DNA from 2 places in the Janibacter alittae genome. Region 1 is predicted to be linked to the other one. Evidence: predicted binding sites of a transcription regulator. Region 1 holds the regulator's gene; the other holds the start of a gene.
The links. Region 1 encodes Rex, which represses fermentation and respiration genes when NADH is low (regulators of the CRP and FNR family bind a similar motif). Its sites were predicted from a motif close to CTTGTGAANNNNTTCACAAG; they were not measured.
Positions count from the first base shown of each region.

Region 2: the regulator Rex is predicted to act here: its motif matches at 11,372-11,391, upstream of V1351_RS02230 (geranylgeranyl reductase family protein).

Region 1 is NZ_CP144913.1:2,588,102-2,603,906, forward strand. Features, by position in the region: gene metG (methionine--tRNA ligase) at 1-548, opposite strand, end outside; gene V1351_RS12475 (TetR/AcrR family transcriptional regulator) at 640-1,230, opposite strand; gene V1351_RS12480 (hypothetical protein) at 1,354-1,539, shown strand; gene V1351_RS12485 (CPBP family intramembrane glutamic endopeptidase) at 1,617-2,414, shown strand; gene V1351_RS12490 (succinate dehydrogenase/fumarate reductase iron-sulfur subunit) at 2,490-3,233, opposite strand; gene V1351_RS12495 (fumarate reductase/succinate dehydrogenase flavoprotein subunit) at 3,239-5,218, opposite strand; gene V1351_RS12500 (succinate dehydrogenase cytochrome b subunit) at 5,238-5,954, opposite strand; gene V1351_RS12505 (spermidine synthase) at 6,090-6,767, shown strand; gene hemL (glutamate-1-semialdehyde 2,1-aminomutase) at 6,883-8,214, opposite strand; gene V1351_RS12515 (MarR family winged helix-turn-helix transcriptional regulator) at 8,261-8,740, opposite strand; gene hemB (porphobilinogen synthase) at 8,737-9,741, opposite strand; gene V1351_RS12525 (uroporphyrinogen-III synthase) at 9,738-11,381, opposite strand; gene hemC (hydroxymethylbilane synthase) at 11,378-12,337, opposite strand; gene V1351_RS12535 (glutamyl-tRNA reductase) at 12,334-13,608, opposite strand; gene V1351_RS12540 (redox-sensing transcriptional repressor Rex) at 13,605-14,288, opposite strand; gene V1351_RS12545 (glutaredoxin family protein) at 14,420-14,665, opposite strand; gene V1351_RS12550 (lysophospholipid acyltransferase family protein) at 14,674-15,805, opposite strand, start outside.
Region 2 is NZ_CP144913.1:447,668-463,472, reverse strand. Features, by position in the region: gene V1351_RS02280 (NADH-quinone oxidoreductase subunit J) at 1-47, opposite strand, end outside; gene nuoI (NADH-quinone oxidoreductase subunit NuoI) at 44-721, opposite strand; gene nuoH (NADH-quinone oxidoreductase subunit NuoH) at 711-2,117, opposite strand; gene V1351_RS02265 (NADH-quinone oxidoreductase subunit G) at 2,114-4,483, opposite strand; gene nuoF (NADH-quinone oxidoreductase subunit NuoF) at 4,480-5,805, opposite strand; gene nuoE (NADH-quinone oxidoreductase subunit NuoE) at 5,811-6,665, opposite strand; gene V1351_RS02250 (NADH-quinone oxidoreductase subunit D) at 6,766-8,121, opposite strand; gene V1351_RS02245 (NADH-quinone oxidoreductase subunit C) at 8,121-8,996, opposite strand; gene V1351_RS02240 (NuoB/complex I 20 kDa subunit family protein) at 8,993-9,580, opposite strand; gene V1351_RS02235 (NADH-quinone oxidoreductase subunit A) at 9,599-9,961, opposite strand; gene V1351_RS02230 (geranylgeranyl reductase family protein) at 10,043-11,362, opposite strand; gene V1351_RS02225 (demethylmenaquinone methyltransferase) at 11,613-12,305, opposite strand; gene V1351_RS02220 (isochorismate synthase) at 12,346-13,647, shown strand; gene menD (2-succinyl-5-enolpyruvyl-6-hydroxy-3-cyclohexene-1-carboxylic-acid synthase) at 13,659-15,416, opposite strand; gene V1351_RS02210 (hypothetical protein) at 15,413-15,805, opposite strand, start outside.

The sequences.
Region 1 (15,805 bases):
TCGCCGAACTGCGGGGTCGAGCCGTCGATCTTGCTGCGCGGATCCTTCAGGTCGCTCGGCTCGAGCTGGTTGCCGCAGTTGTCGCACTGGTCGCCACGGGCCTCGTCGTACCCGCAGATCGGGCAGGTGCCCTCGATGTAGCGGTCGGGCAGCGTGCGGCCGGTGCGCGGGTCGATCGCCACCGCCTGCGTCTGCTCGATGAAGTAGCCGTTGGCCCGGCACTGCTCGAACATGTGCTGCGCCACCCGGTAGTGGTTGCGTGCCGTCGTGCGCGTGTAGAGGTCGTAGGAGCAGCCCAGGTCGGCGAGCTCGTGGGTGATCGTCGAGTGGTGGACGTCGACGAGCTCGCGTGCGGTGGTCCCCTGCTTGTCGGCGAGGACGAGGATCGGCGTGCCGTGCTCGTCCGAGCCGCTGACCATGAGGACGTCGTTGCCCGCCATGCGCATGTACCGGCTGAAGACGTCCGAGGGCACCCCGAAGCCGGCGACGTGACCGAGGTGGCGGGGACCGTTCGCGTACGGCCAGGCGACGCAGGAGAGAACCTTCATGGTTGCTCATCCTAGGTTCCCGCCGTTGCGCCCTCGCCCAGCCGGGCCACGACGACGGGCGAAGGGGGTGGGTCACCCCGGCGGGAGTCGATCAGTCCTGCGGGATGAAGGCGGTGATGATGCGGTGGCCGATGTCGCGCACGAAGGCCTCGCGCTCGGGCTCCGGACGCAGGAGCGCCGCGCTGAGCACACCCTCCATCGCGGCGATGATCGCCTGCGCGGAGGTCTGGACGTCGTCGACCTCGGCGAGGGCGAGGATCTGCCCGACGATGCCCTCGATGCGCTCGCGGGCCGGCTCCATCGCCGCCGCGATCTCGGGCTCGCGGGCCACCTCCTGGGCCAGCTCGGCCTTGGCGATCAACGCATCCGGCTCGCGCAACCAGCCGGCAAAGAGGTCCAGGGCGCTCTGGATGAGTGCCTCATCGGTCTCGCCCGCCTGCTGCCGGCCGGCCAGGACCTCGACGTTGTCGATGAGACCGGCGGCGATGAACTCCGTCAGGGCGGTCACGAGGGCCATGCGGGTGCGCAGGTAGCCGGAGGTGCTCCCCTGGGGCAGTCCCGCCTCGGCGTCCACGGCGCGATGGGTCAGCCCACGCATGCCTCGCGCGGCCACGACCCGCGTCGCGGCCTCGAGGATCAGCTGCATCCTCGGGGACAGGCCCGAGGTCTCCTTGACGCCCATTGCGGTCACGGTACCCGGCGCACCGCGGCGCCGGCCCGGGTGTGCGACGTGGCACGACTTGACGCCGACCTTCTACAGGCGTAGATTCACCAACGTCTTCAACAGATGTAGAAAGGTCTGATCATGAGCATCTCCTCCGTCACCACGTTCCTCACCGCTTCACTGATCCTGGCGGGGATCGCGCTGGCCTTCCTCGTCCTGTCCGTCGCGGTCGTCGCCGTGCCGTACTTCGTCGCCAACCACCGCACCCGGGTCGCACGCCGCGAGCCCCTCATCGGGTACTACCGGCGCCAGATCATCCTGGGCTGACCACGGTTGGGACCGCCCCCCTTCGCCCCCGCACGGTGTGGCGAGGCTGCACGCAACCGGGTCCCTAGAGTGGGGACATGCCAGCAGCCAGTGCGCCCGTGGAGCGCGTCGGACCCCCGGAGCGCCTCGCCCCACGCACGGCGCTGACCGAGTCCGTACTCGTCCTCGGGGTCTCCCTCGGCGCCTCGGCCATCTGGTCGGTGCTGTCGCTCGTTCGCAAGTTCACCGCAGGCGAGTCCCTCTCCACCCAGGTGACCGCGATGAACCAGTCCGTCACACCTGACCGGCCCTGGCTCGATCTGACCCACCAGCTGGTCGGCATCGGTCTTGCGCTGGTCCCGGTCGTGCTGGCCCTGCACCTGCTGGCCCGCCAGCACCCCCACCCGCTCCGGCTCATCGGGCTCGACCGTCGGGCTCCCTTGCGCGACCTCGGCCAGGGCCTCGGTCTCGCCGCCGTGATCGGCATCCCCGGGCTGGGCCTCTACCTCGCCGCCCGCGCCCTGGACCTGAACACCACGGTGGCCGCCGCCGATCTGGGCACCGTCTGGTGGACCGTCCCCGTCCTGGTCCTCGCTGCCGGCAAGAACGCCGTGCTCGAGGAAGTCATCATGCTCGGCTACCTCTTCACCCGGTGGCGTGAGGCCGGCTGGTCGCCCCTGGCCATCGTCGTCGTCAGCGCCCTCGTCCGCGGCAGCTACCACCTCTACCAGGGTCTGGGTGGCTTCGTCGGGAACGTCGCGATGGGCCTGCTCCTCGGCGCGGTCTACCTCAGGATCCGGCGCACCGCGCCCATGATCATCGCCCACTGGGTCATCGACATCGTCGCCTTCGTCGGCTATGCGCTACTCGTCAGCCGAGTGGGTTGGCTCGGCTGAGCCCCGCGCCGGGACGCGGCCCGGACGAGCGAAGGGCCCGCGCCGAGGAATCGGTGCGGGCCCTTGCTGGTGCGCTCAGCGGTTGCTTCCGGCCGCGTTGCGCAAGTCGGCGTTGAGCTGGCTGATGACGTCCAGCGGGATCCCCTTCGGGCAGGCGTGGCTGCACTCGCCGATGTTGGTGCAGCCGCCGAAACCCTCTTCGTCGTGCTGGTCGACCATCGAGACCACACGCGCAGAACGCTCGGCCTGACCCTGCGGGAGCTCACCGAGGTGGGTGATCTTCGCGCCGAGGAAGAGCATGCCCGAGGCATTCGGGCACGCAGCCACGCACGCACCGCAGCCGATGCACTCGGCTGCCATGAAGGCGCGGTCGGCGTTCTGCTTCGGCACCGGGGTCGCATGGGCATCCGGGGCGGCACCGGTGTTGACCGAGATGTAGCCGCCGGACTCGATGATCCGGTCGAAGGAACCGCGGTCGACCACGAGGTCCTTGATGATCGGGAAGGCACTGGCCCGCCAGGGCTCGACGGTGATCACCTCGCCGTCGGTGAACGTGCGCATGTGCAGCTGGCACGTCGTCGTGCGCTCTGGGCCGTGCGCCTCACCGGAGATCATCAGGCCGCACATGCCGCAGATGCCCTCACGACAGTCGCTGTCGAAGGCGATCGGGTCCTCGCCCTCCGTCACGAGCCGCTCGTTGAGGACGTCGAGCATCTCCAAAAAGGACATGTCCGGGGAGACGTCGGTCATCTCGTAGGTCACGAGGTCACCCTTCGTGGCGGGTCCCTCCTGACGCCAGACCTTCAGGGTCAGATTCATTCCACTCACTTGTAGCTCCGCTGCTTGAGTTCGATGGCCTCGAACGTGAGGTCCTCCTTGTGCAGGACCGGCTTGCCGGGAAGGCCCGCCTCGTCGGGCTGGAACTCCCAAGCGGCGACGTAGGCGAAGTCCTCGTCGTCGCGCAGGGCCTCGCCGTCCTCGGTCTGGGACTCGGACCGGAAGTGGCACCCGCAGGACTCGCTCCGGTGGAGCGCGTCGATGCACATGAGCTCTCCGAGCTCGAGGAAGTCCGCGACGCGGCCCGCCTTCTCCAGACTCTGGTTGAGGGTGTCGGCCGAGCCGGGAACATTGACGTTGCGCCAGAACTCCTCACGCAGGCTCCGGATGAGGTCGATGGCCTTCAGCAGGCCCTCCTCGTTGCGCTCCATCCCGCAGTACTCCCACATGATGTGCCCGAGCTCCTTGTGGAAGGAGTCCACGGTCCGCTCACCATTGATGGACAGCAGCTTCTCGGTGCGGTCGGCGACGGCGGCCTTGACCTCTGCCACTGCTGGGGAGTTCTCGTCCACCTGCGGGTACGGGCCCTTGGACAGGTAGTCGCGGATGGTGTTGGGCAGGACGAAGTAGCCGTCCGCCAGGCCCTGCATCAGGGCCGAGGCGCCGAGGCGGTTGGCGCCGTGGTCGGAGAAGTTGGCCTCACCGGCCACGAAGAGCCCCGGGATGGAGCTCTGCAGGTCGTAGTCGACCCACAGACCGCCCATCACGTAGTGGACCGCGGGGTAGATGCGCATCGGGACCTTGTACGGGTCCTCGCCGGTGATGCGCATGTACATGTCGAAGAGGTTGCCGTACTTGTTCCGGATAGCGTCCTCGCCCAGTCGCTCGATCGCCGATGCGAAGTCGAGGTAGACGCCGCGACGGAAGTCGCCGACCTTGGGGCCGACGCCCCGTCCCTCGTCACACACGACCTTGGCCTGGCGTGACGCGATGTCGCGGGGCACGAGGTTGCCGAAGGAGGGGTACTTGCGCTCCAGGTAGTAGTCGCGATCCTCCTCGGCGATCTCCCGCGGGTCCTTGTCGCAGTGCTCCGCGCGCTTGGGTACCCAGATGCGACCGTCGTTGCGCAGCGACTCCGACATCAGGGTCAGCTTCGACTGGTAGTCGCCAGCGACCGGGATGCACGTCGGGTGGATCTGCGTGTAGCAGGGGTTGGCCATGTAGGCACCCTTGCGGTGCGCGCGCCAGCTGGCTGTGACGTTGGAGCCCATGGCGTTGGTCGAGAGGTAGAAGACGTTGCCGTACCCGCCGCTGGCCAGCACGACCGCGTCAGCGACGTGCGTCTCCAGCTCACCGGTGACCAGGTCACGGGCGACGATGCCGCGGGCGCGGCCGTCCTCGATGATCAGCTCGAGCATCTCGTGGCGGGTGTACTCGTCGACGGTGCCGGCCGCGATCTGCCGCTCGAGGGCCTGGTAGGCGCCGATGAGCAGCTGCTGACCGGTCTGGCCACGGGCGTAGAACGTCCTGGAGACCTGGACGCCACCGAAGGACCGGTTGTCCAGCAGACCCCCGTACTCACGGGCGAAGGGAACACCCTGGGCGACGCACTGGTCGATGATGTTCGCGCTGACCTCGGCCAGACGGTAGGTGTTGGTCTCACGGGAGCGGTAGTCGCCGCCCTTCTCCGTGTCGTAGAAGAGACGGTAGGTCGAGTCCCCGTCCTCCTTGTAGTTCTTCGCGGCGTTGATGCCGCCCTGGGCGGCGATGGAGTGGGCGCGACGCGGGGAGTCCTGGTAGCAGAAGGACTTCACGTGGTACCCGGCCTCGCCGAGCGTGGCAGCCGCAGCGCCTCCGGCCAGACCGGTGCCGACGACGATCACCGAGGACTTGCTCCGGTTGGTCGGCTGGACGAGGCCGGCGTCGAACTGGCGCTGCGTCCACATCTTGTCGATCGGCACCTTGGGCGCCTTGGTGTCGGCGATCGGTTCACCCTCGGTGAAGAACTCGCTGAGCGTGTCGGTCATGTGTGTCAGTGCTCCAGAATCAGGCGATGAGGTTGAAGAGGATCGCGAACGGCGGGATGAGGAAGCCGACGACGATGACGATCCCCAGGATCGCCCCGAGTGACTTCGCTCGCCTGCGCGCGACCGCGGTGGTCGTCAGGCCCATCGTCTGGGCCGCGCTCCAGATCCCGTGATACAGGTGCATGCCCAGGGCGATCATCGCCAGCGCGTAGATGAGAACCATCCACCACAGCTCGAAGCTCGCCTGGACCATGACGAAGGGGGACTCCTCCACCGCCTGCGCGCTCACCGAGCTGTTGATGGCCGGCTTGACGAGCGTGAAGTGGATCAGGTGCCAGATGACGAAGACCAGGATGGCCAGCCCACCCCACCGCATGGTGCGTGACGCGAGCGTGGATCCGAGGTTCTTCTTCACGGCGTACTTCTGCGGGCGTGCCGAACCGGCCCTGGCCCACAACGTCATCCCGGCGTACACGTGCGCGATGATCGAGAGGATCAGCACGACCCGCACGGTCCACAGCATGCCGCCGTACGGGAGCATCGGCTCACCGAACGTGCGCAGATGGTGCGCATAGGTGTCGAACGTCTCCTGGCCACCCAGTGCCATGAGGTTGCCGTACATGTGCAGGAGCACATACAGGAGGAAGATGACGCCGGAGCCCGCCATGAGGAATTTCAACCCGATGGAGGACGACGCCACTCCCTTCTTCTTCGCAGGGAGAGTCGTAGTAGCCACGGGCTCAAGGTACCCCCTCGTGACCGGGAGCACTGTGGCGGCCCGGCCGTTCGGAATGTGACTTTTACCCGGTTACCGTGACGTAATAGGCAACGCAGATGTCGCAAAAATACCCTCGCCGACCGGAAGCAGGTCATGGACAGCACTCCCGAGACGATCGCCACCGCTGAGACGCCCCGAGGAGAGATCGCGCTGCGTGAGCGTGCCTCCGCCGATGGCACCGTGGTGCACGAGTTGGTCGTTGCCGGCGTCTTCGCGATGGACTCGGCGGACACCGCGACCGAGACGGCCCTGGCGCAGCGTTCCCTGGAGCGGGTGGCGGCACCCACGCGAGTCCTCGTCGGCGGCCTGGGCCTCGGCTTCACCGCCTGGCAGGCACTCAAGGACCGGCGGGTGCGCGACCTGCACGTCGTCGAGATCGAGGAGGACCTCGTCCAGTGGGCCCGTCTGGGCCTGACCCCGACGCTCGGCGTGCTCGCCCGTCACCCACGAGTGACCCTGCACGTGCAGGACGCCGCCTCGGCCGTCGGTGACGGTGAGCCGGCGGGGCCGTGGGACCTGGTCCTGCTCGACGTGGACAACGGGCCGGGCTTCCTCGTGCACGAGGAGAACGAGCGCCTCTACTCGGCCACCGCACTGTCCGTCCTCCTGTCACAGGTGACGACGGGGGGCGTCCTGGCGATCTGGGCGGCCCAGCGCGAGCCGCAGCTGCTCGCGACGTTGACGGGACTGGCGCCGACCGAGGAGATCGTGCTTCCGGTCGAGCGTCAGGATCGTTGTCTGGAGTACGTGCTGTACCTCGCCCGCGCCTGAGGACGCCTGCCCACGCGCGAGCAAAGTGCTGCAGGCTCCACGTCGTATGGCCAGCAGCATCTCGTCGTGCTGCTGACCATACGAAGTGCTGCCGGCTCGCGTTCGCTTCGGGAGGTCAGACGGACGCCGCGGCCGCTGCGGCGGCGGGCAGGGCGGCCAGAATCGTCTCGAGTGCCTCGTCGTCGAGGGCCCCGGAGACGAACCATGCCTCGAAGGCACTCGGCGGCAGGTGCACTCCGCCCTCGAGCATCGCGTGGAAGAAGCGGCCGTAGGCACCCGTGTCCTGCTCCCGGGCGTCGGCGAAGGAGTGCACCTGCCCCTCGCGGAAGAAGATCGAGAACATCGAGCCGGCCCACTGCACGCGGTGGGCCACCCCCTCGGCGGACAGGGCGGCCGAGGCGGCGTCGGCGATGCGGGTGGCCGTGGCCTCCAGCCGCGGGTAGAGCTCGGGGGTGCAGGCGCGCAGCGTGGCGAGCCCGGCAGCGGTCGCCACGGGGTTACCCGACAGGGTCCCGGCCTGGTACACGGGTCCCTCCGGGGCGAGCCGGGCCATGAGGTCGGCGCGCCCGCCGAAGGCCGCAGCCGGAAAACCGCCGCCCATGACCTTGCCGAAGGTGAACAGGTCGGGCGCTCCCCCTTCGTAGCCCCCGGGGTGGGCACCCTCTGGACCGGTCTCGAGGCCGTACCACCCGGAACGGCTGGACCGGAAGCCGGTCATGACCTCGTCACTGATCAGGAGCGCGCCGTGGGCTGCGGTCACCCGGCGCAGGCCCTCTGTGAACCCCGGCGCGGGCGGGACGATGCCCATGTTGCCGGGCGCGGCCTCGGTGATGACCGCGGCGATCTCCTCCCCACGTGCGGCGAAGAGCTCCTCGACGGCGCCGAGGTCGTTGTACGGGAGCACGACCGTTTCCCCTGCGGCCGAGGCGGGGACACCGGCGGAGCCAGGCAGCGCAAAGGTCGCCACACCCGAGCCCGCCTCTGCGAGAAGGGCGTCCACGTGGCCGTGGTAGCAGCCAGCGAACTTCACGATGACCGAACGACCGGTCACCCCTCGCGCCAGGCGAAGGGCGGACATCGTCGCCTCGGTCCCGGAGGACACGAGGCGGACCTGCTCGAGCGGCTCGACCCGGTCGATCACCTCGGCGGCGAGCGCGACCTCGTTCTCGGTCGGGGTCCCGAAGGAGAAGCCCCTCGTGGCGGCATCGGTCACGGCGGCGAGGACGTCCGGGTGCGCGTGACCGAGGATCATCGGTCCCCATGAGCAGATGAGGTCGACGTACCGGTTGCCGTCGACGTCGGTCAGCCACGGCCCCTCGGCGCGCTCGATGAACCGCGGGACCCCACCGACCCCGCCGAAGGCGCGCACCGGGGAGTTCACTCCGGCGGGCGTCACGGCACGGGCACGGTCGAAGAGGGCCTCGGATCGGGTCGTGGATTGCGTCATGTCCCCAGTCTCCCCCACAGGGAGCAGTTCCCCGTGAGCGGGCGACCTAGTCGTCCAGCCCGATCTCGTGGTGCTCGGGCGCGAGCCGGTCACGCACTGTGGCCATCGCCTCACCCAGCGCGGTGAACTGCTCCGGGGTGAGGATGTCCACGAGGTGCTCGCGCACCGACTCGACGTGCGTCCCGGCGAGCTCGTCGAGGACCGTACGGCCCTCGTCGGTGAGCAGGATCTCGACGCCACGACCGTCGTCCGTGGCGCGGCAACGCTCGACCCAGCCGCGCTTCTCCAGTCGCGCGGCAGTGTGCGTCACCCGGGAGCGTGACTGCACGATGTCGTCGGCGAGACGGGACATGCGGGTGCGCTGCCCGGGCGACTCGGAGAGCATCGACAGCAGCTCGTACTCGGTCAGCTGCATCTTGTGGGGCGCCAGGTCGTCGACGAGCGCCTTCTCGAGCAGGCGCGTCCCGCGCAGGAAGGCGCGCCAGTGCTTCTGCTGCTGTGCATCCAGCCAGTTGGTGTCGCTCACAGTCGCTGCGCCACCTCGAGTGCGAAGTACGTGAGGATCATCTGCGCTCCCGCCCTCCTGATGTGGATGAGCGACTCGAGCACCGCTGCCTCACGGTCGATCCAGCCACGGTCGGCGGCAGCGACGATCTGCGCGTACTCGCCGGAGATCTGGTACGCCGCGACGGGCACGGTCGACACCTGCGCCGTGGCGGCGATGATGTCCAGGTGCGGCTGGGCCGGCTTGACCATGATGATGTCGGCTCCCTCCGCGAGGTCCAGCTCGACCTCGCGCAGGGCCTCGACGGCGTTGGCCGGATCCTGCTGGTAGGTCGCCCGGTCGCCGGTGAGCGAGGACTGCACGGCCTCGCGGAAGGGGCCGTACAAGGCTGAGGTGTACTTCGCGGCGTAGGCCAGCACGAGGGTGTCGGTGTAACCGGCACGATCCAGCGCCGCGCGCACGTGGGCGACCTGGCCATCCATCATCCCGGACAGCCCGAGCGCGTGCGCCCCGGCGGCCGCCTGCGCGAGCGCCATGTCGGCGTACCGCGTCAGGGTGGCGTCGTTGTCGACGACGGTCCGACCGGCGGGGTCGGTGGTGAGCACCCCGCAGTGCCCGTGGTCGGTGAACTCGTCGAGACACAGGTCGGTCATGACGACGAGTCCGTCACCGACCGCGTCGACGACGGCCCGGGTGGCGACGTTGAGGATCCCTTCCGGGTCGTCCGCTCCGGAGCCGCGCGCGTCCTTGGTCTGCGGCACGCCGAAGAGCATGATCCCTCCGATGCCGGCGGCGACGCAGGCACGCGCCTCCTCGACGAGCGAGTCGATCGTGTGCTGCACCGTGCCCGGCATGGAGGAGATCTCCACCGGCGCGTCGAGGCCCTCGCGGACGAAGACGGGCAGGACCAGATCCGCCGGGTGCACCCGGGTCTCCGCGACGAGACGACGAAGGGGGGCGCTGCCCCGCAGCCGCCGCGGACGCACCGCCGGTCCGGTCGGAGCAGAGGTCGTGGGACTCACCCCTTCGCCTTCGTGCGGCGGGTCGTCGCCTTCTTGCGGCGAGCACTCGGGCGCTGGGGCTCCTCACCCACTTCGATCGCTGCATCGGCCAGCTTGCGGCCGTGGTCGGCCAGTGCCTCGACGAGGCTCGCTCCGGTGGCTTCGGGGGCCATGACGTCGACCCGGAGGCCGGCCTCCTCCGCCGTCTTGACCGTGGCCGGACCGATGCAGGCGATGACCGTGGACGGGTGCGGCTTTCCGGCGATACCGACGAGGTTGCGCACCGTGGAGGACGAGGTGAAGACGACGGCGTCGAAGGCACCCTGCTTGATCGCGTCGCGCGTGGGCGCGGGCGGCGGGGTGGCCCGCACCGTGCGGTACGCGGTGACGTCGTCGACCTGCCAGCCCATCTCCTGCAGACCGGCCACGAGGGTGTCGGTCGCGATGTCGGCCCGGGGCAGGAAGACGCGGTCGATCGGGTCGAGGACCTCGTCGTAGGGCGGCCACTCCTCGAGCAGGCCGCGGGCGGACATCTCCCCGGTCGGCACGAGGTCGGGCTCGATGCCCCAGTCGCGCAGCGCGTCGGCAGTGACGCCACCGACCGCAGCGATCTTCAGCCCGGAGAAGGCCCGGGCGTCGAGGCCGAACTCCTCGAACTTCTCCCGGATGGCCTTGACGGCGTTGACCGAGGTGAAGCCGATCCACTGGTAGCGGCCGGTGACGAGGCCGCGCACGGCCCGCTCGACGGCCTGCGGCGTGCGGGGCGGCTCGACGCTGATGGTCGGGACGACCTCGCTCGTCGCGCCGTGGCCGAGCAGCTGCTTGGTCATCGGACCGGACTGGTCCTTCGTCCGCGGGATCAGGACGTTCCAGCCGTAGAGCGGTTTGGTCTCGAACCAGGACAGCGTGCTGCGCATGGTGACGGTCGGACCGACGATCGCCAGAGTCGGGACCTCGAGCCCGACGACGGCGTCGGCGGCCTCGGCGAGGGTGGTGCCGTGGGTGACCTGCGAGGTGGTCGTGCCGCCCCGCGTGAGAGCGACAGCGGTCTCGCCGTCACGGCCCTTGGCGAGCAGGTCGGCGAAGGCCGGGACGAGATGCTCGGGCAGGCCGAGCAGCACGAGTGTGACGTCGCTGCCGACCGAGGCCGACAGGTCCGGGCGCTTGGACCCGGAGACACTGACGACGTGGAGGGCACCGGTCGAGCGGCTGGTCAGCGGGACACCGGCATACGACGGCACGGCACTCACGGCAGAGACGCCCGGGACGACGTCGAAGTCGATGTCCGCCTTGGCCAGTGCGGTCGCCTCCTCGGCGAGCCCGTTGAAGGTCGCCGGGTCGCCGTCCATGAGGCGCACGACGAGTCCTCCCTTGTGCGCCTTGGCCGTCTTGACGACCAGCTTGGCGCGCGAGGCGTGGGTGAGTTGCTGGCCGTGCTCACCGTGGCTGGCATCGACGATCTCGACGTCCTCCCCGGTCATCGAGGCGATGATCTCCTCGTTGGTCAGCTGGTCGGTGATGACGGCGTCGGCCCGCGACAGCAGCTCGACGGAGGCGACGGTCATCAGTGATGCGTCACCCGGTCCGGCGCCGACGAAGGCGACTCGGGCCGGTCGGCGTGCTGCGGCGTTGGCGGATGCGGTCGAGCGCTGGGGGGTCACTGGGCATGCTCCGAAGCGGTCGTGGGGTGGGTGGCGGACAAGTCGGCGAGCGCGGGCGCGCCGTCGGCGATGAGGGTCCGGGCGAGGCGGCGACCGAGGTCCTCCGCCTCCCCGAGTGGGCCGGTCACGGACCGGCGCAGCTCCCCGGAGCCGTCCGTCGCGGCGACGACGGCTCGCAGGGAGAGGATGGGGCCGTCGACGTCGTCGACGACCTCGGCAAGGGCTCCGACGGGGGCGGCACAGCCGGCCCCGAGCTCGGCGAGGACACCACGCTCGGCGGTGACCGCCGCCCGGGTCTCGGCATCGTCGAGTGGACGAAGGGCGGCGAGCACCTGCTCGTCCCCCTCACGGCACTCGACGCCCAGGGCCCCCTGGCCGGGGGCGGAGAGCATCTGGATCGGCTCGAGCAGCTCGGTGACCCGTCCCTGCAGACCGGACCGGGTCAGGCCCGCGTGGGCCAGGACGATCGCGTCGAGCTGGCCCTCGCCGGGGCCGACCAGGTCGAGTCGGGTGCCGAGGTTGCCGCGGATGTCGCGGAACTCCAGCCCGAGACCGAGGCAGGCCAGCTGGGCCCGGCGACGGGGGGAGCCGGTCCCGATGACCGCTCCCTCGCCGAGCTCACCGAGGGTGAGTCCGTCGCGGGCGCACAGTGCGTCGCGGGGGTCGACCCGGGCCGGGATGGCGGCGACGACCAGACCGGTCTCCGGCGTGGTCGGCAGGTCCTTGAGGGAGTGCACGGCGATGTCGATCTCGCCGGCCAGGAGGGCCTCGCGCAGCGCGCTGGCGAAGACGCCGTGGCCGCCCATGCTGGCCAGCGAGGCGCGACTGGTGTCGCCCTCGGTGACGATCTCCACGATCTCCACGTCGTGTCCCTCGGCCCGCAAGGCGTCTGCGACGTGTCCGGACTGGGTCATGGCGAGCTTCGATCGGCGGGTGCCGAGACGGAGCGTGGTCACAGCGGGCCTCCTTCGGCATGCAGGTCGAACAACTGGCGCAGGGCGTCCTCGTACTCGCCGAAGCGCCCGTCGACCGCCAGCTCCTTGGCCCGCACGGTGGGCTGGTGCAGCAGCTTGTCGACGATGCGGTGCACGGCGCGGCCGACCTCCTCGCGATCGGCGGCGGACATGCCCGGGGCACGCTGGTCCATCCGGGCGAGCTCGGACTCGACGACCTGCTGCGCGGCCTCCCGCAGGGCACGGACGGTGGGCGCGGCGATGCTCGCCGCCCGGGCACCGAGGTGCCGGGTCACGGCATCGCCGACGATGGAGCGGGCCTGCTCGACCTCCGGCACGACGCCGTCGGCACCGAGCATGTCGCCCAGCTCACCCAGGCCGAGCAGCACGATCCCGCTCAGGTCGGCGACCTCGTGCGCGATGTCGTGCGGCAGGGCGAGGTCGATGAAGCCCTGCTTGCGGCCGGCCCGCTCGACCTGCGCATCGGCGACGTCGGCGAGGGTGACGGCCAGCCCGGTCGATCCGGTGCAGGAGATGACGACGTCGGCGTGCGCGAGGGCTTCACCGAGCTCGTCGGTGGGCAGGGCCCGGCCGCCGAGCCGCTCGGCCAGGGCGACGCCGCGCTCGTGGGTGCGGTTGACGACGGTCAGGCGCGCGACGCCGCGGCGCACTGCCGTGGTCGCCGCCAGCGCGCTCATGGATCCGGCACCGATGACGAGGACGTGGGTGTCCGAGAGCGGGCCGACGTGCTCCTCCACGGAATCCAGACCCGCAGTCACCAACGAGCGCGAGACCTCGTCCAAGCCGGTCTCGGAGTGCACCTGCTTCCCGGTGCGCAACGCCTGCTGGACGAGGGAGTTCAGGTGGCTGCCCACGTGCCCCTCGCTCTGACCGCGCGCGAGCGCGTCGCGCAGCTGGCCGAGGATCTGCGACTCACCCACCGCCATCGAGTCCAATCCAGCGGCGACGTTGAAGACGTGGGCGACGGCAGCATCCCCGTAGTGCAGGTCGAGGTGCTCCTTGAGGTCGTCGTGGGTGATCGACGTGCTCGACGTCAACGCTTCGGTGAGGTCGGCCACGGCGCCGTGGAACGCCGAGACCTCGGCGTACACCTCGGTGCGGTTGCAGGTGGCGATGACGAGGTGCTCGGAGATGTCCGGGCTGGCCTGCGCCGTCGCGATGACGGCCCCGATGCTGGCATCGTCCAGGGCGGCGCGCTCGAGGACGGAGATGGGTGTGCGGCGGTGGTTGAAGCCGAAGCTGAGCAGACTCATCGACCAGCTCCCTCCAACAACTCGTCGGGATCGATACCGACTCGTTGTTGCTCGTGGAAGGCCAGGATCTGCAGCTCGGTGGACAGATCGACCTTGCGCATGTGCACCCCTTCGGGGACCTGGATGACGGTGGCGGCGAAGTTGAGGATGGAGCTGACTCCTGCCGAGACCAGCAGATCGGCGACCTGCTGGGCCGACTCGGCGGGGGTGGCGATGACGCCGATGCAGGCCTCCCCCGGGGTGACGTGCACGTCGAGCGCGTCCATGGGCTGGATGACGAGCTCGTCGAGCATGTGCCCGACCACGGCCGGGTCCCGGTCGAGCAGTGCCACGACCTGGAATCCCTTGGTCGCGAAGCCGCCGTACGAGGCCAGGGCACGACCGAGGTTGCCCATGCCGACGATGATCACCGGCCAGTCGTGGGTCAGGCCCAGGGCACGGGAGATCTGGTAGCTCAGGTGGGTGACGTCGTAGCCGACTCCGCGCACCCCGTACGAGCCGAGGTGGCTGAGGTCCTTGCGCAGCTTGGCCGAGCTCACACCGGAGCTGTGGGCGAGCTCTTCCGAGGAGACGGAGAGCACGTCGACGGCGGCGAGCTGTCCGAGCGCGCGCAGATATCCCGGGAGCCGCGCGACCGTCGCATCAGGGATCTCCCGCTTGGCGGAATGCTCGACGGACACGGTTGCGCACGGCTCCTCTCCGCGGTCCCCGGCGGGCGGCGCCGAAGGACCGAACACATCGAGATTACGCTCTTGTGAACAAATGCACAAAGTCGCCGCCCACCGGTCGCGACGACGGCGCGTCGCACGGCTCAGCGGTCCAGAGCGGCCCGCAGGCGCCCTTCGTCCACACGCCAGTAGTCGTGCTGGCGCCCGTCGACGAAGGTCACCGGAATCTCCTCCGTGTACCGGACGAAGGCCGGATCGGAGTCGAGGAAGACCTCCTCGAAGGAGTCCCCGGTCTCCGCGACGACCCGCTCGATGACCGAGCGGGCCACCTCGCACAGGTGGCAGCCGGGCTTGCCGATCATCACCACGCGAGCGGTCGGGAGTGGCATGGCTGCTCCTAGAAGAAGACCGAACGGCGAGTCACCAGGACGGAGTAGAGCGTCTGCTGGATCGTCTCGCGCACCCGGTCGGTCAGCTCGAAGACGAGCATCGGGTCGTCCGCCGCCGCAGTTCCCAGGGAGGCGGTGTCGATGGGCTCACCGAACTCGATGATCCACTTGCTCGGCAGCGGGATCAGACCCAGTGGACCGAGCAGTGGGAAGAACGGCGTGATCGGTGCGTACGGCGCACCGACGAGGCGCGCCACCGTCTTCATGTTGCCGATCATCGGGTAGACCTCCTCGGCCCCGACCACCGAGCACGGGATGATCGGCACCTCCGAGCGGATCGCTGCCGAGACGAACCCACCCCGGCCGAAGCGCTGCAGCTTGTACCGCTCGCGGAAGGGCTTGCCGACACCCTTGAACCCCTCCGGCCAGACGCCGACGAGCTCGCCGCCACGCAGCAGACGCTCGGCATCGGCGTTGGAGGCCAGGGTCGCGCCGGTCTTGCGGGCGAAGTCCCCGACGATGGGCAGCTGGAAGACCAGGTCGGCACCGAGCATCCGCAGGGAGCGCTTCTTCCTGTGCGAGTCGTGGATGGCCAGCTGGGTGATGATCGAGTCGATCGCGACCGTGCCCGAGTGGTTCGAGACGAGGAGCGCGCCTCCCTCATCCGGGATGTTCTCGATCCCGCGCACCTCGACGCGAAACCACTTGTCCTTCAGCAGTCGCAGGACCGGGAAGATGGTGTGGACCGCGAAGTCCTCGTCGTACCCGAAGTCGTCGACGTCGTAGTCACCGCGCATCCGACGCTGCAGGAACTCGATCGTGTCGGCGAAACGACGCTCCCAGTCCTCCCCCGCGGCCGCACCAGCGGCCTGACCCAGCGTCCGCGAGGTCAGCTGCCCCGCCGACAGCAGCACCGAGAGCAGCTCGGCCAGGCCCGGAACGACGGCCTGCCCGGAGTCCGGCATCCCACTCGAGTCCTCGGACACGGCGGTGGATCCGCGCGACCCCGCCGGCACGGGCCGGCCGGCGGTCGAGGACGAGCGCCGCGCCGGTGGCTTGCGCCGGCCTGCAGATCGGGACGTCGAGAGGCGTTGGGCGGCAGGCGGGGAGCCGTCGGCCCCCTTGATGACGCGCAGCGCC
Region 2 (15,805 bases), 1.2 Mb from region 1:
ATGGCGCTGAGCAGCCAGAAGACGACGGCCTCACCGGTGCTGGTCATCGAACGCCCTCCGACTGCTCGTCCGTCGTGGTCTCGTCGGTCTCGTCGGTCTCGTCGGTCTCGTCGGTCTCGTCGGTCTCGTCGGTCTCGTCGACGGCGTACTTGGTGACCCACTCACGCTGCTCGTCGGTCGCCGAGGTCACCTTGCCGTTGTAGTAGTCGCGCTCGTCCATGCCCTCGACCATCGGGTGGGGCGCGGAGATCATGCCCTCCTGCAACGGCGCCAGCAGCTGCTCCTTGGTGAAGATCAGATCAGCGCGGTTGTTGTCGGCCATCTCGTACTCGTTGGTCATCGTCAGCGCGCGCGTGGGGCAGGCCTCGATGCACAGGCCGCAGAAGATACAGCGCAGGTAGTTGATCTGGTAGATGTGCCCGTACCGCTCGCCGGGGCTGAAGCGCAGCCCCCGCTCGTCGTCGTTGTCCGCGCCCTCGACCAGGATCGCGTCCGCCGGGCACGCCCAGGCGCACAGCTCGCAGCCGACGCACTTCTCCAGGCCGTCGGGGTGACGGTTGAGCTGGTGACGTCCGTGGAACCGCGGCTGGGTCGGCCACTTCACCTCGGGGTACTCCTGCGTGGCGACCTTGCGGAACATCGTCTGGAAGGTCACCCCGAATCCGGCAACGGGGGCGAAGAGGTCTGCGAAGAACCCGCCCTTGGTCTCGTCATCGGCCACGGTTGTGCTCCTCCTGCTCGGCGAGCGGTGCGCTGGTCTGCTGGGTGCGCGCCGGCTTGGTGTCGATCGCGGTCCCGTCCCGGGGGGTCTCCACGAGCCGCTGACCCGGCAACGGCGGGACGGGGTGTCCGCCGGCGAAGGGGTCGATCTCGTCCGGGAGGACATCGGCCTCCTCGAGCGCCGCGGCCTTCTTCTCCGCGCGGGTCTCCCAGATCCACATGACCCCGAAGACGAGCACGGCAAGGAAGGCGATGATGATCAGCGATGAGACCGGGAAGGCCCGACCGAGGATGCTGATGGTGCTGTCACCGAAGAAGCCGGCGTCGGCGCCGCGGATGAAGGCCACGACGATGACCCAGGCCACGGCGACGGGCATGAGGAACTTCCAGCCCAGAGCCATGAACTGGTCGTAGCGGGTCCGCAGCAGGGTACCCCGCAGCCAGACGAAGCCCCACATGAACAGCCACATCTTGATGGTGAACCACAGCACGCCCCACCACCCGGTGTTGAGCATGCCGTCGCCGATCGCCGCGATGCCGGGAGGCGCCTGCCACCCACCGAGGAAGAAGGTGGTGGCCAGGGCCGAGACGGTGAACATGTTGACGTACTCACCGAGAAAGAACATCGCAAAGCGCATGCCCGAGTACTCGGTGAAGTAACCACCGACGAGTTCGCCCTCGCCCTCGGCGAGGTCGAAGGGCAGACGGTTGGTCTCGCCGACCATCGTGATGACGTACAGCACGAAGGACACGCAGGCCGGGATGATGAACCACAGGTCCGACTGGGCGGCGACGATCTCGCTCGTCGACATCGACCCGGCATACATGAAGACGGCCACGAGGGCCAGACCCATCGCGATCTCGTACGAGATGATCTGCGCGGTCGCGCGCAGGCCACCCAGCAGGGGGTAGGTCGAGCCGGCCGACCAGCCACCCAGGACGATGCCGTAGGCCGCGATGCCGGCGACCGCGAGCACGAGGAGTGCCGCGACGGGGAGGTCGGTCAGCTGCAGCGGCGTGGTGTGACCGAACATCTGCACCTCGCCACCGATCGGGACGATGGCGAAGGAGATGAAGGCCGCGGACGCGAAGACCACCGGCGCCATCGTGAAGATCAGGGCGTCGGCCGTCCCGGGCCGCACGTCCTCCTTGAGCATCGACTTCATGCCATCGGCCAGGGACTGGAGCAGGCCGAAGGGACCCACCCGGTTGGGCCCGGGACGCTGCTGCATCCGGCCGATCATGCGTCGCTCGAACCAGATCATCAGCAGGACGCTGAGAAGCAGGTAGACGAAGATCATCAGGGCCTTCACGAGCGAGAGCCACACCGGGGTGTCGCTGAAGTCGGCCACCACCGGCTGCTCGGCCGCCGTGGTCAGGATCGCGAGACTGTTCACGCGGCACCACCCTTCGTCACGGAGACGATCGCTCCGGCATGCCCGGAGAGGCTGCGCACGTCGCAGCTCTCGGAGTTCGTCGGCAGCCACACCACGTGGTCGACCATCGCACGGATGTCGGCCGGCAGCGTGATCCGCACGTCGTCGGCGGAGACCGTGACGAGGTCACCCTCGACGATCCCCAGCGCCTGCGCGGTCAGCGGTGACAGAGCCGCGCGCGGTGCCTTCGCGGTCCCGGCCAGGAAGGGCTCACCGTCCTGCATCGTGCCCTTGTCCAGCAACGGACGCCACGTCGCCAGGACGGCCTCGCCGGCGCCCGGCTCGGGCAGGGTGCGCGACGGGACGTCGGTCGTCGGACCGCTCACCGTCGGGGCTGCGGTGGCCTCGATGGCGCGGCGCGCCTCGGCCACGGTGCGAGTGCCGAGGAAGGCACCCATCTCGTCGGCGAGCATGTGCAGCACGCGGTGGTCGGGGAGGGCATTGGTCTCGAGGGAGACCTCGAAGGGACGCACGCGTCCCTCCCAGTCCATGAAGCTGCCCGCACGCTCCGCGTGCGGGGCCACCGGCAGGACGACGTCAGCGTGCTCGGTGACGTTGCTCGGGCGCACCTCGAGCGAGACGACGAAGGCACGCTCGAGAGCCTCCCGGGCTCCGGGGACACCGATGTCATCGGCGTCGACGCCACCGACGACGAGGCCACCGATCGACCCGGCCGACGCGGCGGCGAGGATCCCGGTCGCGTCGAGACCGTCACCACTGGGCAGGCAGCCGGCGTCGATCGCCCCGCGCTCTCCCGCCCGACGCGGGATCCAGGCCAGTCGGGCGCCGGTGGTCTCGGCCAGGCGAACGGCGGCGGTCAGCGCACCGGGCACGGTCGCCAGACGCTCACCGACGAGGATGACGGCGGACTCGTCGCGCAGGGCGGCGTGGGTCCGTGCCAGCGACTCGGGGGCATCGGCGCCGGCCAACGCGCTCAGCACCTCGGTCTCCGTGCCGGGAGCCGACGGGACGAGCGTGCCGCCCATCTTGTCCAGCCCGCGGGTCGCCATCGGCGCGACCGCGTGGACCGCCAGACCGTTGTGGCGGTAGGCCTTGCGCAGCCGCAGGAAGACGATGGGGCTCTCCTCCTCCGGCTCGAAGCCGACGAGGAGGACGGAGCCGGCCTTCTCCAGCTGCTCGTAGGTCACGCCTCCCGTTGGCGGGGTGGTACCCGCGACGTGACGCAGGAGGATGTCGCGCTCCTCGGCCGAGTGCGGCCGCGCGCGCATGTCGATGTTCTCGGTCCGCAGGACCTCACGGGCGAGGGTGGCGTAGGCGTGGGCGTCCTCGATGCTGACCCGGCCGCCGGTGAGCACACCGTGGCCCTCGGCGGCACGCAGGCCGTCCGCGGCGGTCGCGAGGGCCTCCTGCCACGAGACGACGCGGAGGTCACCCCCTTCGTCCCGGACCATCGGGAACTCGAGGCGGTCTCCCAAGGAGGCCCAGGTGAAGGCCCACCGGCCCTTGTCACAGTTCCACTCCTCGTTGACCTGCGGGTCGTTGCCAGCCATCCGGCGCAGAACCGTGCCGCGACGGTGGTCGGTGCGGATGGCGCAGCCGGAGGCACAGTGCTCGCAGACGTCGGGTGTCGACACGAGATCGAACGGACGCGAGCGGAAGCGGTACGCCGCACCGGTGAGCGCACCCACCGGGCAGATCTGGACGGTGTTGCCCGAGAAGTAGGACTCGAAGGGCTGCTCCTCGTAGATCAGCACCTGCTGCAGGGCGCCGCGCTCCCCCATCTCGATGAAGGGGTCACCGGCGATCTGGGACGAGAAGCGGGTGCAGCGGGTGCACAGGATGCAGCGATCGCGGTCCAGCAGGATCTGGGAGGAGATGTTGATCGGCTTGGGGTACGTGCGCTTGATGTCGTCGAAGCGCGAGGTCGGCCGACCGTTGCTCATCGACTGGTTCTGCAGGGGGCACTCACCCCCCTTGTCACAGACCGGGCAGTCCAGCGGGTGGTTGATCAGGAGCATCTCCATGATCCCCTGCTGGCCCTTGTCGGCGATCGGGGAGGTGTGCTGGCTGCGCACCTGCATGCCGTCGCTGACCGTCATGGTGCAGCTCGGTTGGGGCTTGGGCATCGGCTTGACGTTGCCCTCGCGGTCCGGGGTGGCTACCTCGACCAGACACTGGCGGCAGGCACCGATCGGGTCCAGCAGCGGGTGGTCGCAGAAGCGCGGGATCTCGATCCCGGCCTGCTCGGCCGCGCGGATGATCAGCGTGCTGCGGGGGACGGACACCTCCACCCCGTCGATGGTGACGGTGACGAGGTCGGGCTTCGGCTCGGCCTCGGGCGTCTGCTTGTCGCTCGTGGTGGTCATACGGTCACCTGCACAGTCTCCTGGTTGGCGAAGAGCGTCGAGGCTGCTGGCGGGAAGAGCTCGCTGGCCGGAGTGTGGCAGCCGGCCTCGAACTCCTCACGGAAGTACTGCACGGCCGAGGTGATCGGGCTGGTGGCGCCGTCCCCGAGCGCGCAGAACGCACGGCCGAGGATGTTGTCGCAGATGTCGACCAGCATGTCGATGTCCTGGCTCGTGCCCCGCCCTTCCTCGATGCGGTGCAGGATCTGGGCGAGCCAGTAGGTGCCCTCACGGCACGGGGTGCACTTGCCGCAGGACTCGTGCATGTAGAAGTCGTTCCACCGGGTCACCGCGCGCACGACGGAGACGGTGTCGTCGAAGATCTGCAGGGCACGGGTCCCGAGCATCGACCCGTGGGCGGCGACCGACTCGAAGTCGAGCGGCACGTCGAGGTGCCGGTCGGTGAAGATCGGGGTCGAGGAGCCCCCCGGCGTCCAGAACTTCAGCGGGTGGTTCGGGTCCCGCATGCCACCGGCCATCTCGATCAGCTCGCGCAGGGTGATCCCCAGTGGGGCCTCGTACTGGCCCGGGTGCTTGACGTGACCGGACAGGGAGAAGATCCCGAAGCCCTGGGACTTCTCGGTGCCCATGTCGGAGAACCACTCCGCGCCCTTGCCCACGATCAGCGGGACGGAGGCGATGCTCTCCACGTTGTTGACCACGGTGGGACGCGCGTACAGGCCGGCGACCGCAGGGAAGGGGGGCTTGAGACGGGGTTGGCCGCGGCGCCCCTCGAGGGAATCCAGCAGCGCGGTCTCCTCACCACAGATGTAGGCGCCGGCACCGGCGTGGACGACGATGTCCAGGTCGTAGCCCGTGCCGAGGATGTCCTTGCCGAGGTAGCCGGCCGCATAGGCCTCCTCGACCGCGCGCAGCAGGCGGCGGTAGACGTGGGCGGTCTCGCCGCGCACGTAGATGAAGGCCGTGTCGGAGCCGATGGCGAAGGAGGTGATGATCGCGCCCTCGATCAGGAAGTGCGGCGCGGCCATCATCAGTGGGATGTCCTTGCACGTGCCGGGCTCGGACTCGTCGGCGTTGACGACGAGGTAGCGCGGACCGCCGTCGTGCGGCGGGAGGAAGCCCCACTTCATGCCGGTGGGGAACCCTGCGCCACCGCGACCGCGCAGGCCGGAGTCCTTGGTCACCTGCACGAGGTCGACGGGGTCCATCTCCAGGGCCGAGCGCAGGGCTCGGTACCCACCGTTGTCCTCGTAGGTGGCCATGGTCCAGGACTGCGGGTGGTCCCAGAACTTGGTCAGGATCGGGGTCAGCTGCGTCGACATCCCGGTCACTCCCCCTTCTCGTCCGTGGTGTCCGGCGGAGTCTGGTCGCTGGCGTTGTCCTCGTCGGCGGGGACGTGACGGCCGGCGGCCAAGCCGTCGACCTGCTCGCCCGCCTCATCGGGCGTGGTCGTGGGCCCGTGCTCATCACCGGGAGCCGTCCATCCCTCGCGGTGGGCCACGTCGAGGCCGCGCAGGGACGCGGGGCCGGCCCCGACCCCTTCGTCCGCACGCCCGTCGCTGAAGCCGGCCAGGAGACGGGAGGTCTCCTTGAAGCTGCACACGCGGTCCGGGCCCCGAGTGGGCTTGACCGGCTTGCCGGTGCGCAGGTCATCGACGAGCTCGACCGTCGACTCGGGCGTCTGGTTGTCGAAGAACTCCCAGTTGGTCACCACGACCGGCGCGAAGTCGCACGCGGCGTTGCACTCGAGACGCTCGAGGGTGATCTTGCCGTCCTCGGTCGTCTCGTCGTGGCCGACGCCCAGGTGCTCGCTGACGGTGTCCCAGATCTGGTCGCCGCCCATGATCGCGCACAGGGTGTTGGTGCAGACACCGACGTTGTACTCGCCGCTGGGGTGGCGCTTGTACTGCGTGTAGAAGGTGGCCACTCCCGAGACCTCTGCGGAGGTCAGGTCGAGCAGTCCTGCGCAGAACTCGATACCACGCCCGGTGACGTAGCCGTCGACGCTCTGGACGAGGTGGAGCATCGGGAGCAGCGCCGACCGCTTCTGCGGGTAGCGCGCGATGATCTCCTGCGAGTCCGCGGTGAGCTGCTCGAGCACCTCGGCGGTGTAGGGCTCCTTGCTCTCCGACGAGACGTACAGGTGGCCGAACTCGGTCTGCCTACCGAACTTGATGGACATCAGAACTCCTGCCCGTCACCGATGGTCGGTGCGCCACCGGGCCGCTGGTGCTCACTCGTGTGCGCCCACGCGGAGCGTGGGGCCCAACTGCCTGGTGAACTCATCGATCCACCCCTCCCATGACCGGATCAATCGAGGCGACCGAGACGACGACGTCGGCAAGGAAGCCCCCTTCGCACATGGCCGCGACGGCCTGCAGGTTGTTGAAGCTCGGGTCGCGGAAGTGGGCCCGGTAGGGCCGGGTGCCGCCGTCGGAGACGACGTGGCAGCCCAGCTCGCCCTTGGGCGACTCGATGGCGACGTAGGACTGTCCCGGCGGCACCCGGAAGCCCTCCGTGACGAGCTTGAAGTGGTGGATGAGCGCCTCCATCGAGGTGCCCATGATCTCGCGGATGTGGTCGAGGCTGTTGCCCTGGCCGTCGCCGCCGACCGCCAACTTGGCCGGCCACGCGATGCGCTTGTCCGCGACCATCGTCGGGCCGGGCTCGCGCTGCAGCTCGTCGGTGACCTGCTCGATGATCTTCAGGCTCTCGAGCATCTCGTCGATGCGGATGGCCCACCGGTCGTAGGCGTCGGCGTTGGAGCGGGTGATGACCTCGAAGTCGTACTTCTCGTAGCCGCAGTACGGGTCCAGCTTGCGCAGGTCGTGCGGCAACCCGCTCGAGCGCAGCACCGGTCCGGTGACGCCCAGCGCGGTGCATCCGGTCAGGGACAACACGCCCACGTCCTTGGTCCGGCCCTTGAAGATCGGGTTCTCGAGCAGGATCGCCGAGAGCTCGTGGATGCCCGTGCGCAGCTGCGGGATCGTCTCGCGGATCTTGTCGATCGCGCCGTGCGGCAGGTCCTGGGCGACGCCGCCGGGACGGATGTAGGCGTTGTTCATCCGCAGGCCGGTGATCATCTCGATGATCGACAGGACGCGCTCGCGCTCACGGAAGCCGATCGTCATGACCGTGGTCGCGCCCAGCTCCATGCCGCCGGTGCCGAGGGCGATGAGGTGGCTGGAGAGGCGGGTGAGCTCCATCATCAGCACGCGGATGGCGCTGGCCCGCTCGGGGATGTCGTCGGTGATCCCGAGGACCTTCTCGATGGCGAGGCAGTAGGCCGCCTCCTGGAACATCGGGGTGAGGTAGTCCATCCGGGTGCAGAAGGTCGTCCCCAGGGTCCAGGTGCGGAACTCCATGTTCTTCTCGATACCCGTGTGCAGGTAGCCGATACCCGCGCGGGCCTCGGTGACCGTCTCACCGTCGAGCTCGAGGATGAGGCGCAGGACGCCGTGGGTCGAGGGGTGTTGCGGACCCATGTTGAGGATGATCCGCTCCTCGGGGTTCATCCCGAGCTCGCCCATCTCCTGGTCCCAGTCACCACCCTGGACGTTGACGACGTGGCCCTCGGCGAGATCGTCGGCGCCGGGGGTGGAGTGCACCCCGGAGGTGTTGGTGTCGGTGGCTGCCATCAGTTGTACGACCTCCGCTCGTCGGGCGGCGGGACGGTGCCGCCCTTGTACTCCACCGGGATGCCACCCAGTGGGTAGTCTTTGCGCTGGGGGTGGCCCGCCCAGTCGTCGGGCATGAGGATGCGGGTCAGCGCCGGGTGGCCGTCGAAGATCACGCCGAACATGTCCCAGGTCTCCCGCTCGTGCCAGTCGGCTGACGGGTAGACCTCGACGATGCTCGGGATGTGCGGGTCCGCGTCGGGTGCGGTCACCTCGACGCGCAGCCGACGACCGCCGTGGGTGATCGACAGCAGGTGGTAGACCACGTGCAGCTCGCGGCCGGCGTCGGCCAGGAAGTGCACGCCGGAGACGGACATGCACATCTCGAAGCGCAGGTCGGGCTGGTCGCGCAGCGCGCGCATCACGCGGACGACGTCCGCACGGGCGACGTGGAGGGTCAGCTCGTCGGCGTGGACGACGACCCGCTCGACGAGGTCGGTGCCGGTCGCCTCGGCGAGGGTGTCGACGGCTGCGTCGTACCAGCCGCCGTAGGGGCGGGTGGCGGCTCCCGGGAAGGCGATCGGGGCCTGCAGCCCGCCGTAGCCGGAGGTGTCCTGACCCTGACGCGCGCCGAACATGCCGACGCGCTCGCCGCGGACGACCGGGCGGTGGTCCGGGTCGACCTCGCCCGCCTCCGGCGAGCCGCCCACGTTGGTGTACTCCACGGGACGCTGGTCACCGGTCAGGCTCTCGGTCGAGGGGTAGTCCTCGTGGGCGGTCCCGCCGAGCCCCGGTCCCTCCGGGTGGACGCCCTTGGGCTTCGGGGCGTCGACGTCCTTGGCCGACGCCGCGACGTCCGTGCCCTGACCCTCTGCGGGCTTGTTCTCCTCGGTCATGCCAGCAGGTTCCTTCCGAGGAGGGCCTCGTGGTCGTGGGTCGGGGCCTGCAGCTCGGTCGGGACGGCCGTGAGGGCGGCCGCCTCGGCCGCGCGGGCGGCTGCCTCACGGTTGACGCCCAGCGGGGTGCTCTGGATCTGCTCGTGCAGCGTGATGATCGAGTTGAGGAGCATCTCCGGGCGCGGCGGGCAGCCGGGCAGGTAGATGTCGACCGGGATGATGTGGTCGACCCCCTGGACGATCGCGTAGTTGTTGAACATGCCGCCGGAGCTGGCGCAGACACCCATCGAGATGACCCACTTGGGGTTGGCCATCTGGTCGTAGACCTGGCGCACGACCGGGGCCATCTTGTTGCTCACCCGACCGGCGACGATCATCAGGTCCGCCTGGCGGGGGGTCGCCGCGAAGCGCTCCATGCCGAAGCGGGCCAGGTCGTAGTGCGGGGTGCCGACGGCCATCATCTCGATGGCACAGCACGCCAGACCGAACGTGGCAGGCCACATCGACGACTTGCGCATGTAGCCGGCGAGCTTCTCCACCGTCGTGAGCGCCAAGCCCGAGGGCAGCTTCTCCTCAAGTCCCATTTTTCGTCTCCGTCCTCGTCAGTCCCACTCGAACCCGCCGCGACGCCAGACGTAGGCGTCGGCGATGAAGAACGCGTTGAACAGGAAGAGCACCACGGCACCGAGGGTGAACACCCCGAGCTCGTCGAAGGCGACGGCGAAGGGATAGAGGAACAGGGCCTCGATGTCGAAGATGATGAACAGCATTGCGGTCAGGTAGTACTTGACCGGAAACTTGCCGCCCTCAGCGGCCTGGGGAGTCGGCTGGATGCCGCACTCGTAGGCCTGTGCCTTGGCGGCGTTGTAGCGAGCAGGTCCCACGACCAGGCTCGTGCCGACCGAGACGAGCGCGAAGCCGAGGCCGAGCGCGAAGAGGATCAGCAGCGGGATGTAGGGGTTCATCGCTGCACAGCCTCGCTTTCTCTCATGTGATGCACGCCACTGACGATCCTAGGGCAGGGGTTTGTTCCGGCTGCAGTGCCCTCAGGCATTGGGAGCCATCCGGGTCATCAGGCGCACGAGTCGGTCGTCGATGCCGCCGCCCTTCTCCTCGGGCAGGTTGGCCATGAGCTTGAGCATGAACTTCATCAGCGTCTCCCGGGGCAGTCCGTACTTCGTCGCCAGGCGCATGATCTCGGGCTTGCCGATGAGCTTGGCGAACTGGGCACCGATGGTGAAGTAGCCGCCGTGCATGTCCTTCATGCGGGTGACGTAGGACTGCAGGACGCGCTCGCGCTCGGCCGCGGTCGGGCGAGCCAACGCCTGGACGATGGTCTCGGCGGCCGCGTGGCCGGCCTCGAGTGCGTAGTCGATGCCCTCGCCGTTGAAGGGGTTGACCATCCCGCCGGAGTCGCCGACGAGCATCAGCCCGCGCTCGTAGAGCGGTTGGCGGTTGAAGGCCATCGGTAGCGCGGCCGCGGTGATGTCGCCGGTCATCGTGTCCGCGTTGATGCCCCACTCGGGCGGCATCGTCTCGACCCAGCGACGCATGACGTCCTTGTAGTCGGTGCGGCCGAAGGCCTCCGAGGTGTTGAGCACGCCCAGGCCGACGTTGCTGCGGCCGTCACCGAGACCGAAGAGCCAGCCGTAGCCGGGCATGAGGATGTTCTCCCCCTTCGGCGTCGTCGACCACAGCTCGAGATGGCTCTCGAGGTACTCGTCGTCGTGGCGGGGGGTCTCGTAGTAGGCCCGCACGGCGACCGCCATCGGCCGGTCCTCGCGCTTCTCGCGGCCCATCTTCACGGAGAGCCGGGAGGAGACGCCGTCCGCGGCGACCACGACGGGCGCGTAGTAGGTCTCCCGCTCGCCGGTGGCCCGACCGCGCTCGTCGACGACCTTGGCGTTGACCCCGATGATGCGCTCCTGCTCGTCGAGGATCGGCTCGGCGACGTTGCGGCCTTCCAGGAGGGTGGCGCCGCTGGCGGCGGCGTGGCGGGCGAGCACCTCGTCGAGGTCGGCTCGCGCCCGCACCATGCCCCGGCCCGGGAAGGAGGCGACGTCCGGCCAGTCCAGCTGGAGGGTCATGCCGCCGCCGATGATCCGCAGCCCCTTGTTGTGGGCCCACCCGTCGGTCTCCGACAGGGGCAGCCCGAGGTTGATCAGCTGGCGGACTGCTCGCGGGGTCAGTCCGTCACCACAGATCTTGTCGCGGGGGAAGAGCGACTTCTCCAGCAGGACGACGTCCTTGCCGGCCTTGGCCAGCCATGCCGCTGTCGCGGAGCCACCGGGCCCGGCTCCGACGACGATGACGTCGGCGGCGCGGCCATCACCGGCAGCGGGCAGTGCACTGGTCACGAATTGCATCCTCGAAGGCTTGTGAAGGATTTCACGAACGCGGGCAGCCTACTCCTCGTTCACGAGACGAACGACACAGGTAAACCTAACCTCGCGTGCGGACAGCGACCGACGAAGGGGGCGGCCACCCCTGCGGGGGGAGCCCCCCTTCGCGCTCTGCACGACTCTCTCCCGCTTGGCCTGGGTTTCATACCCGGGCGAAGGCGGGGATCATCGGGTGACCCGATATTCGAGGGGCAGGTGGGGCGCTCCGAGCGGGCTACGCCTTCGTGGCGCGGTGCAGGGCGACGATGCCGCCGGTGAGGTTGCGCCACTGCACCTCGGCCCATCCGGCCTCGGCGATCGTCGTGGCGAGCTGCCGCTGGGCGGGCCAGGCCTGGATCGACTCGGCGAGGTAGACGTAGGAGTCGGGGTTGGAGCTGAGCGTGCGCGCCACCGGCGGGAAGGCTGCCATGAGGTACTCCGAGTAGACGGTGCGCAGGAGCGGGTTGACCGGCTGGCTGAACTCGCAGATGAGCAGCTGGCCACCCGGCGCGGTCACGCGCAGGAACTCCGCCAGCGCTGCCGCACGATCGACCACGTTGCGGAAACCGAAGGACATGGTCACCGCGTCGAAGGAACCGTCGGCGAAGGGCAGCCGCGTCGCGTCCGCCGCGGAGAAGTCCAGATCGGGATACTGGCGCTGCCCCTGGTGGAGCATCCCGAGGGAGAAGTCGGCCGAGACGACATCCGCGCCCGCCGTGCGCAGCGGCACCGAGGACGTCCCCGTGCCGGCCGCGATGTCGAGGATGCGCTGCCCGGGTCGCGGCTCGAGCGACTGCAGCACGGCACGCCGCCACAGGCGGGTCTGACCCAAGGACATCACGTCGTTCATCAGGTCGTACTTCGCGGCGGTCTCGTCGAACATCGCGGCGACGGCCTTGGGGTCCTTCTGGAGGGTGGCGCGGCTCATGTGCACATCTTCGCACCCGCAGTCGTAGGCTGTTGCGGCCATGACATCTCCATCACCCGACGACGTCCCGGGGCCGCTGGGCCTCTCCCGACCCGCCCTGGTCGTACGCACCATCCCCGTCCCCGTGGCACAGGTCGACGACTTGCTGGGGCTGCTGCCACCGCCGGTGGACGCGGGCGACATCGTCTCGTGGGTGCGCAAGGGCGAGGGTCTGGTCGGCTGGGGCACGGTCACCACCTTCCGCTCGCGCGGGTCGGACCGCTTCGCCCAGGCGCAGGAGTGGTGGCGCACCATCACCGCGGAGGCGATCGTGCGCGACGACGTCGACGAGCCCGGCACCGGACCGATCGCCTTCGGCTCGATGGCCTACTCGGCCGACTCCCGGACGGAGTCCGTGCTGGTCGTCCCCGAGGTCGTCGTGGGTCGCCGCGGTGATCAGGCATGGGTGACCACGACCACCACCGCCGCCGCGGTCCCGGCGGCCGACGAGCCGTTGGAGTCCCAGCCCGCTCCCGCGGACCCCGGCGTGGTCACCTTCGCCGATCGCGACCTGACCAAGGAGCGGTGGGCCGCCGCGGTCGAGGAGGCCGTCGACCGGATCAACGCAGGGGACCTGGACAAGGTCGTCCTCGCGCGCTCGGTCCAGGCGATGGCGGAGGAACGCATCGACCCCCGCTGGCTGCTCACCCGCCTGAGCGAGGACTACGACACGACGTGGGTCTTCGCCGTCGACGGCCTGGTCGGCGCCACCCCCGAGATGCTCGTGCGCCTCGAGCGGGGTCTGGTCACCTCGCGCGTCCTCGCCGGCACCATCCGCCGCACCGGCGACGACAGCCACGACCTGGCCCTGGCCGGGTCCCTGGCCCGCAGCAGCAAGGACCTCGAGGAGCACGAGTACGCGGTGCGCTCGGTCGCGGACGCCCTGACCGACCACACCTCATCGATCAACGTGCCGGACTACCCCTTCGTCCTGCACCTGAACAACGTGATGCACCTGGCCACGGACGTCGCCGGCGTCGTCGACGACAGCTCCACCTCGCTCGCCCTGGCTGCGGCCCTCCACCCGAGTGCTGCGGTCTGCGGCACGCCCACTGCGGACGCCGACCGGGTCATCGCCGAGCTGGAGCACATGGACCGGGGCCGGTACGCCGGACCGGTCGGCTGGATGGATGCCTCCGGGGACGGTGAGTGGGGGATCGCGCTGCGGTGCGGCTCCTACGACGGCGCCAACTCCCTTCGCCTCTACGCGGGGTGCGGCATCGTTGCCGGTTCCCGTGCGGAGGACGAGGTCGCCGAGTCGGTGGCCAAGCTGCTGCCGATGCGGACCGCGCTCGGCGGCTGACGCGACGGGGCTCAGCGCAGGGCCGCAACCACGGTCGCGCGGGTCCGTTCGCCCGCGGCGCGGCGACTCCCGGCGTCGATGGGGACCCGGACCACGCGGATGCCCGTGGCGGGGCGCGCGACGAGATCGGTGAGCTCATCGGGGGTGCGGGCCGTGGTCGCCGGGACCCCGTGGGCAGCACAGAGCGTGTCGATGTCGGTGCCGGTCGGCGTGGTGAAGATGCGCCGCTTCGCCTGCGCGTGCTCGGCCGCCCCGTACTCGAGCGTGTCGAAGATGCTCCCCCCGTCGTCGTCGACGACCACGATCGTCAGGTCGGGCACCGGCTCGTCGGGTCCGATGAGCAGCCCGTTGGCATCGTGGAGGAAGGTCAGGTCCCCGAGCAGCGCGTAGGTGGGCCCCGGTCGAGTCAACGCCATACCGATCGCGGTGGAGACGCAGCCGTCGATGCCGGCCAGGCCGCGGCTGGTCACGGGATGCACGTCGGCACGGGGACGCGCCACGCCGAGGTGCAGGTCACGGGCGACGCTGCTGCTGCCGAGGAGGACCAGGCTCTCCCCCGGCACCCCGTCGTGCAGCACCCGGGCCGTCGTCGGGCCGTCGAGGCCCTCTTGGCCGATGTGCGCGAGCGCGTCGGCCATCCGGCGCGCGGCCTCCAACCAGGTCCGGGCGAAGGGGGTGGCCCCCCGCTCCTCCTCGTCACCGTCCAGAGCGGCGAAGTGGTGGACGGCCGCGGCCGTGTGCGTGGCATCGGCCCAGCCGCCGGCACCGGGCTCGCCGGGCGTGACGACCTCCACGCGCACGCCGGGGCGTCGGGCGAGCGCGGGGATCGTGCGTCCCAGGGTCGGTCGGCCGATGATGACGAGCCGGGTCGGGAGGTGGGCCGCCACCCAGTCGCTCGCGGCGAGCAGCTGCGCGCCGTGCGGGAGGACGAGCCCGTGCGTGCCCGGCCCGGGCTCGGCGATGACCGGTGCTCCGTGGCGGGCCGCCCAGTCGAGGGCCGTGGCGCGGTGCTGCGTCGTCGGCAGCTCACCGATGATGACGAGGGTCCCCGGGTCGTGCGCGATCGTGGGCGCCATGCCGGCAGCGGCCGGAGTGGGCGCGGGCAGGGTCACCCACGGAGCGTCGTGTGGACGTCCGGTGGCCGGGTCCGCCGGGTCGAGGTGTCCGGGTGCGTCCGGACGCTCGCGGCCACCTCGAACCGTGGTGGCGGTGTCCGGCGCGAGCGGGTCACGGTAGGGCAGGTCGAGGTGTACCGGCCCGGCGAACCCGGAGCCGGCCAGCGCGCCGGTGGACGCCGCCCACGCGCGGGCCGCAGCAGTGCGCCAGGCAGCGGCCTGCCGGGGCGGGTCGTGCGGCGTCTCCAGCTCGAGGGCGAGTCGGACGTGCCTGCCGAAGAGGCCGGGTTGGTCGGTGGCCTGGTTGGCACCGACGCCCCGCAGCTCGGGAGGACGGTCGGCGGTGAGGAGGAGCAGCGGGACGGCTGCGTGGTGCGCCTCGAGGACGGCCGGGTGGAGGTTGGCGACGGCGGTCCCGCTCGTGGTGATGACGGCCGCGGGCCGCTGCCTCTCCTTGGCCAGGCCGAGGGCGAGGAAGGCCGCGCTGCGCTCGTCGACCCGCACGTGCAGCCGGGCGCGACCGGACGCGTCGAGCTCGTGCGCGGCGTAGGCCAAGGGTGCCGACCGCGACCCCGGGCACAGGACGATCTCGCGCACGCCGAGCCGGACGAGCTCGTCGAGCAGGACGCGGGCTCCGGTCGTCGAGGGGTTCACGGGTCCGATCCTGCCACTGACGAGGGCGTGCCCGGCACCCGCTCGACCGCGTAGTCGATGACGACGGGGTCACCCCCGCCACCGTCGAGGAAGGCATCCGCGCCGTCGCGCCAGGCCACCAGCGACGGGTCGTGGCTCTCGTCGACGAGGTGGCCGGTCTGCGTGTACAGCTCCGCGGCGTGGGCGTCCGTCGCGCCGTCGTCGGGGCCGAGCACGTCACCCACCTCGCGCTCCACCGTCACCCAGCCCTCCCGGTCCGGGTTGTCCGCACCGTCGAGTCCCGGGACGAGGTCCTCGGTGTGCTCGAGGCTGAGGACCGACACGTCGTCGGGCACGTCGAGACGCGCCACCGGGGCCCCAGCCGTGACGACGTGGGTGACGTGGAAACG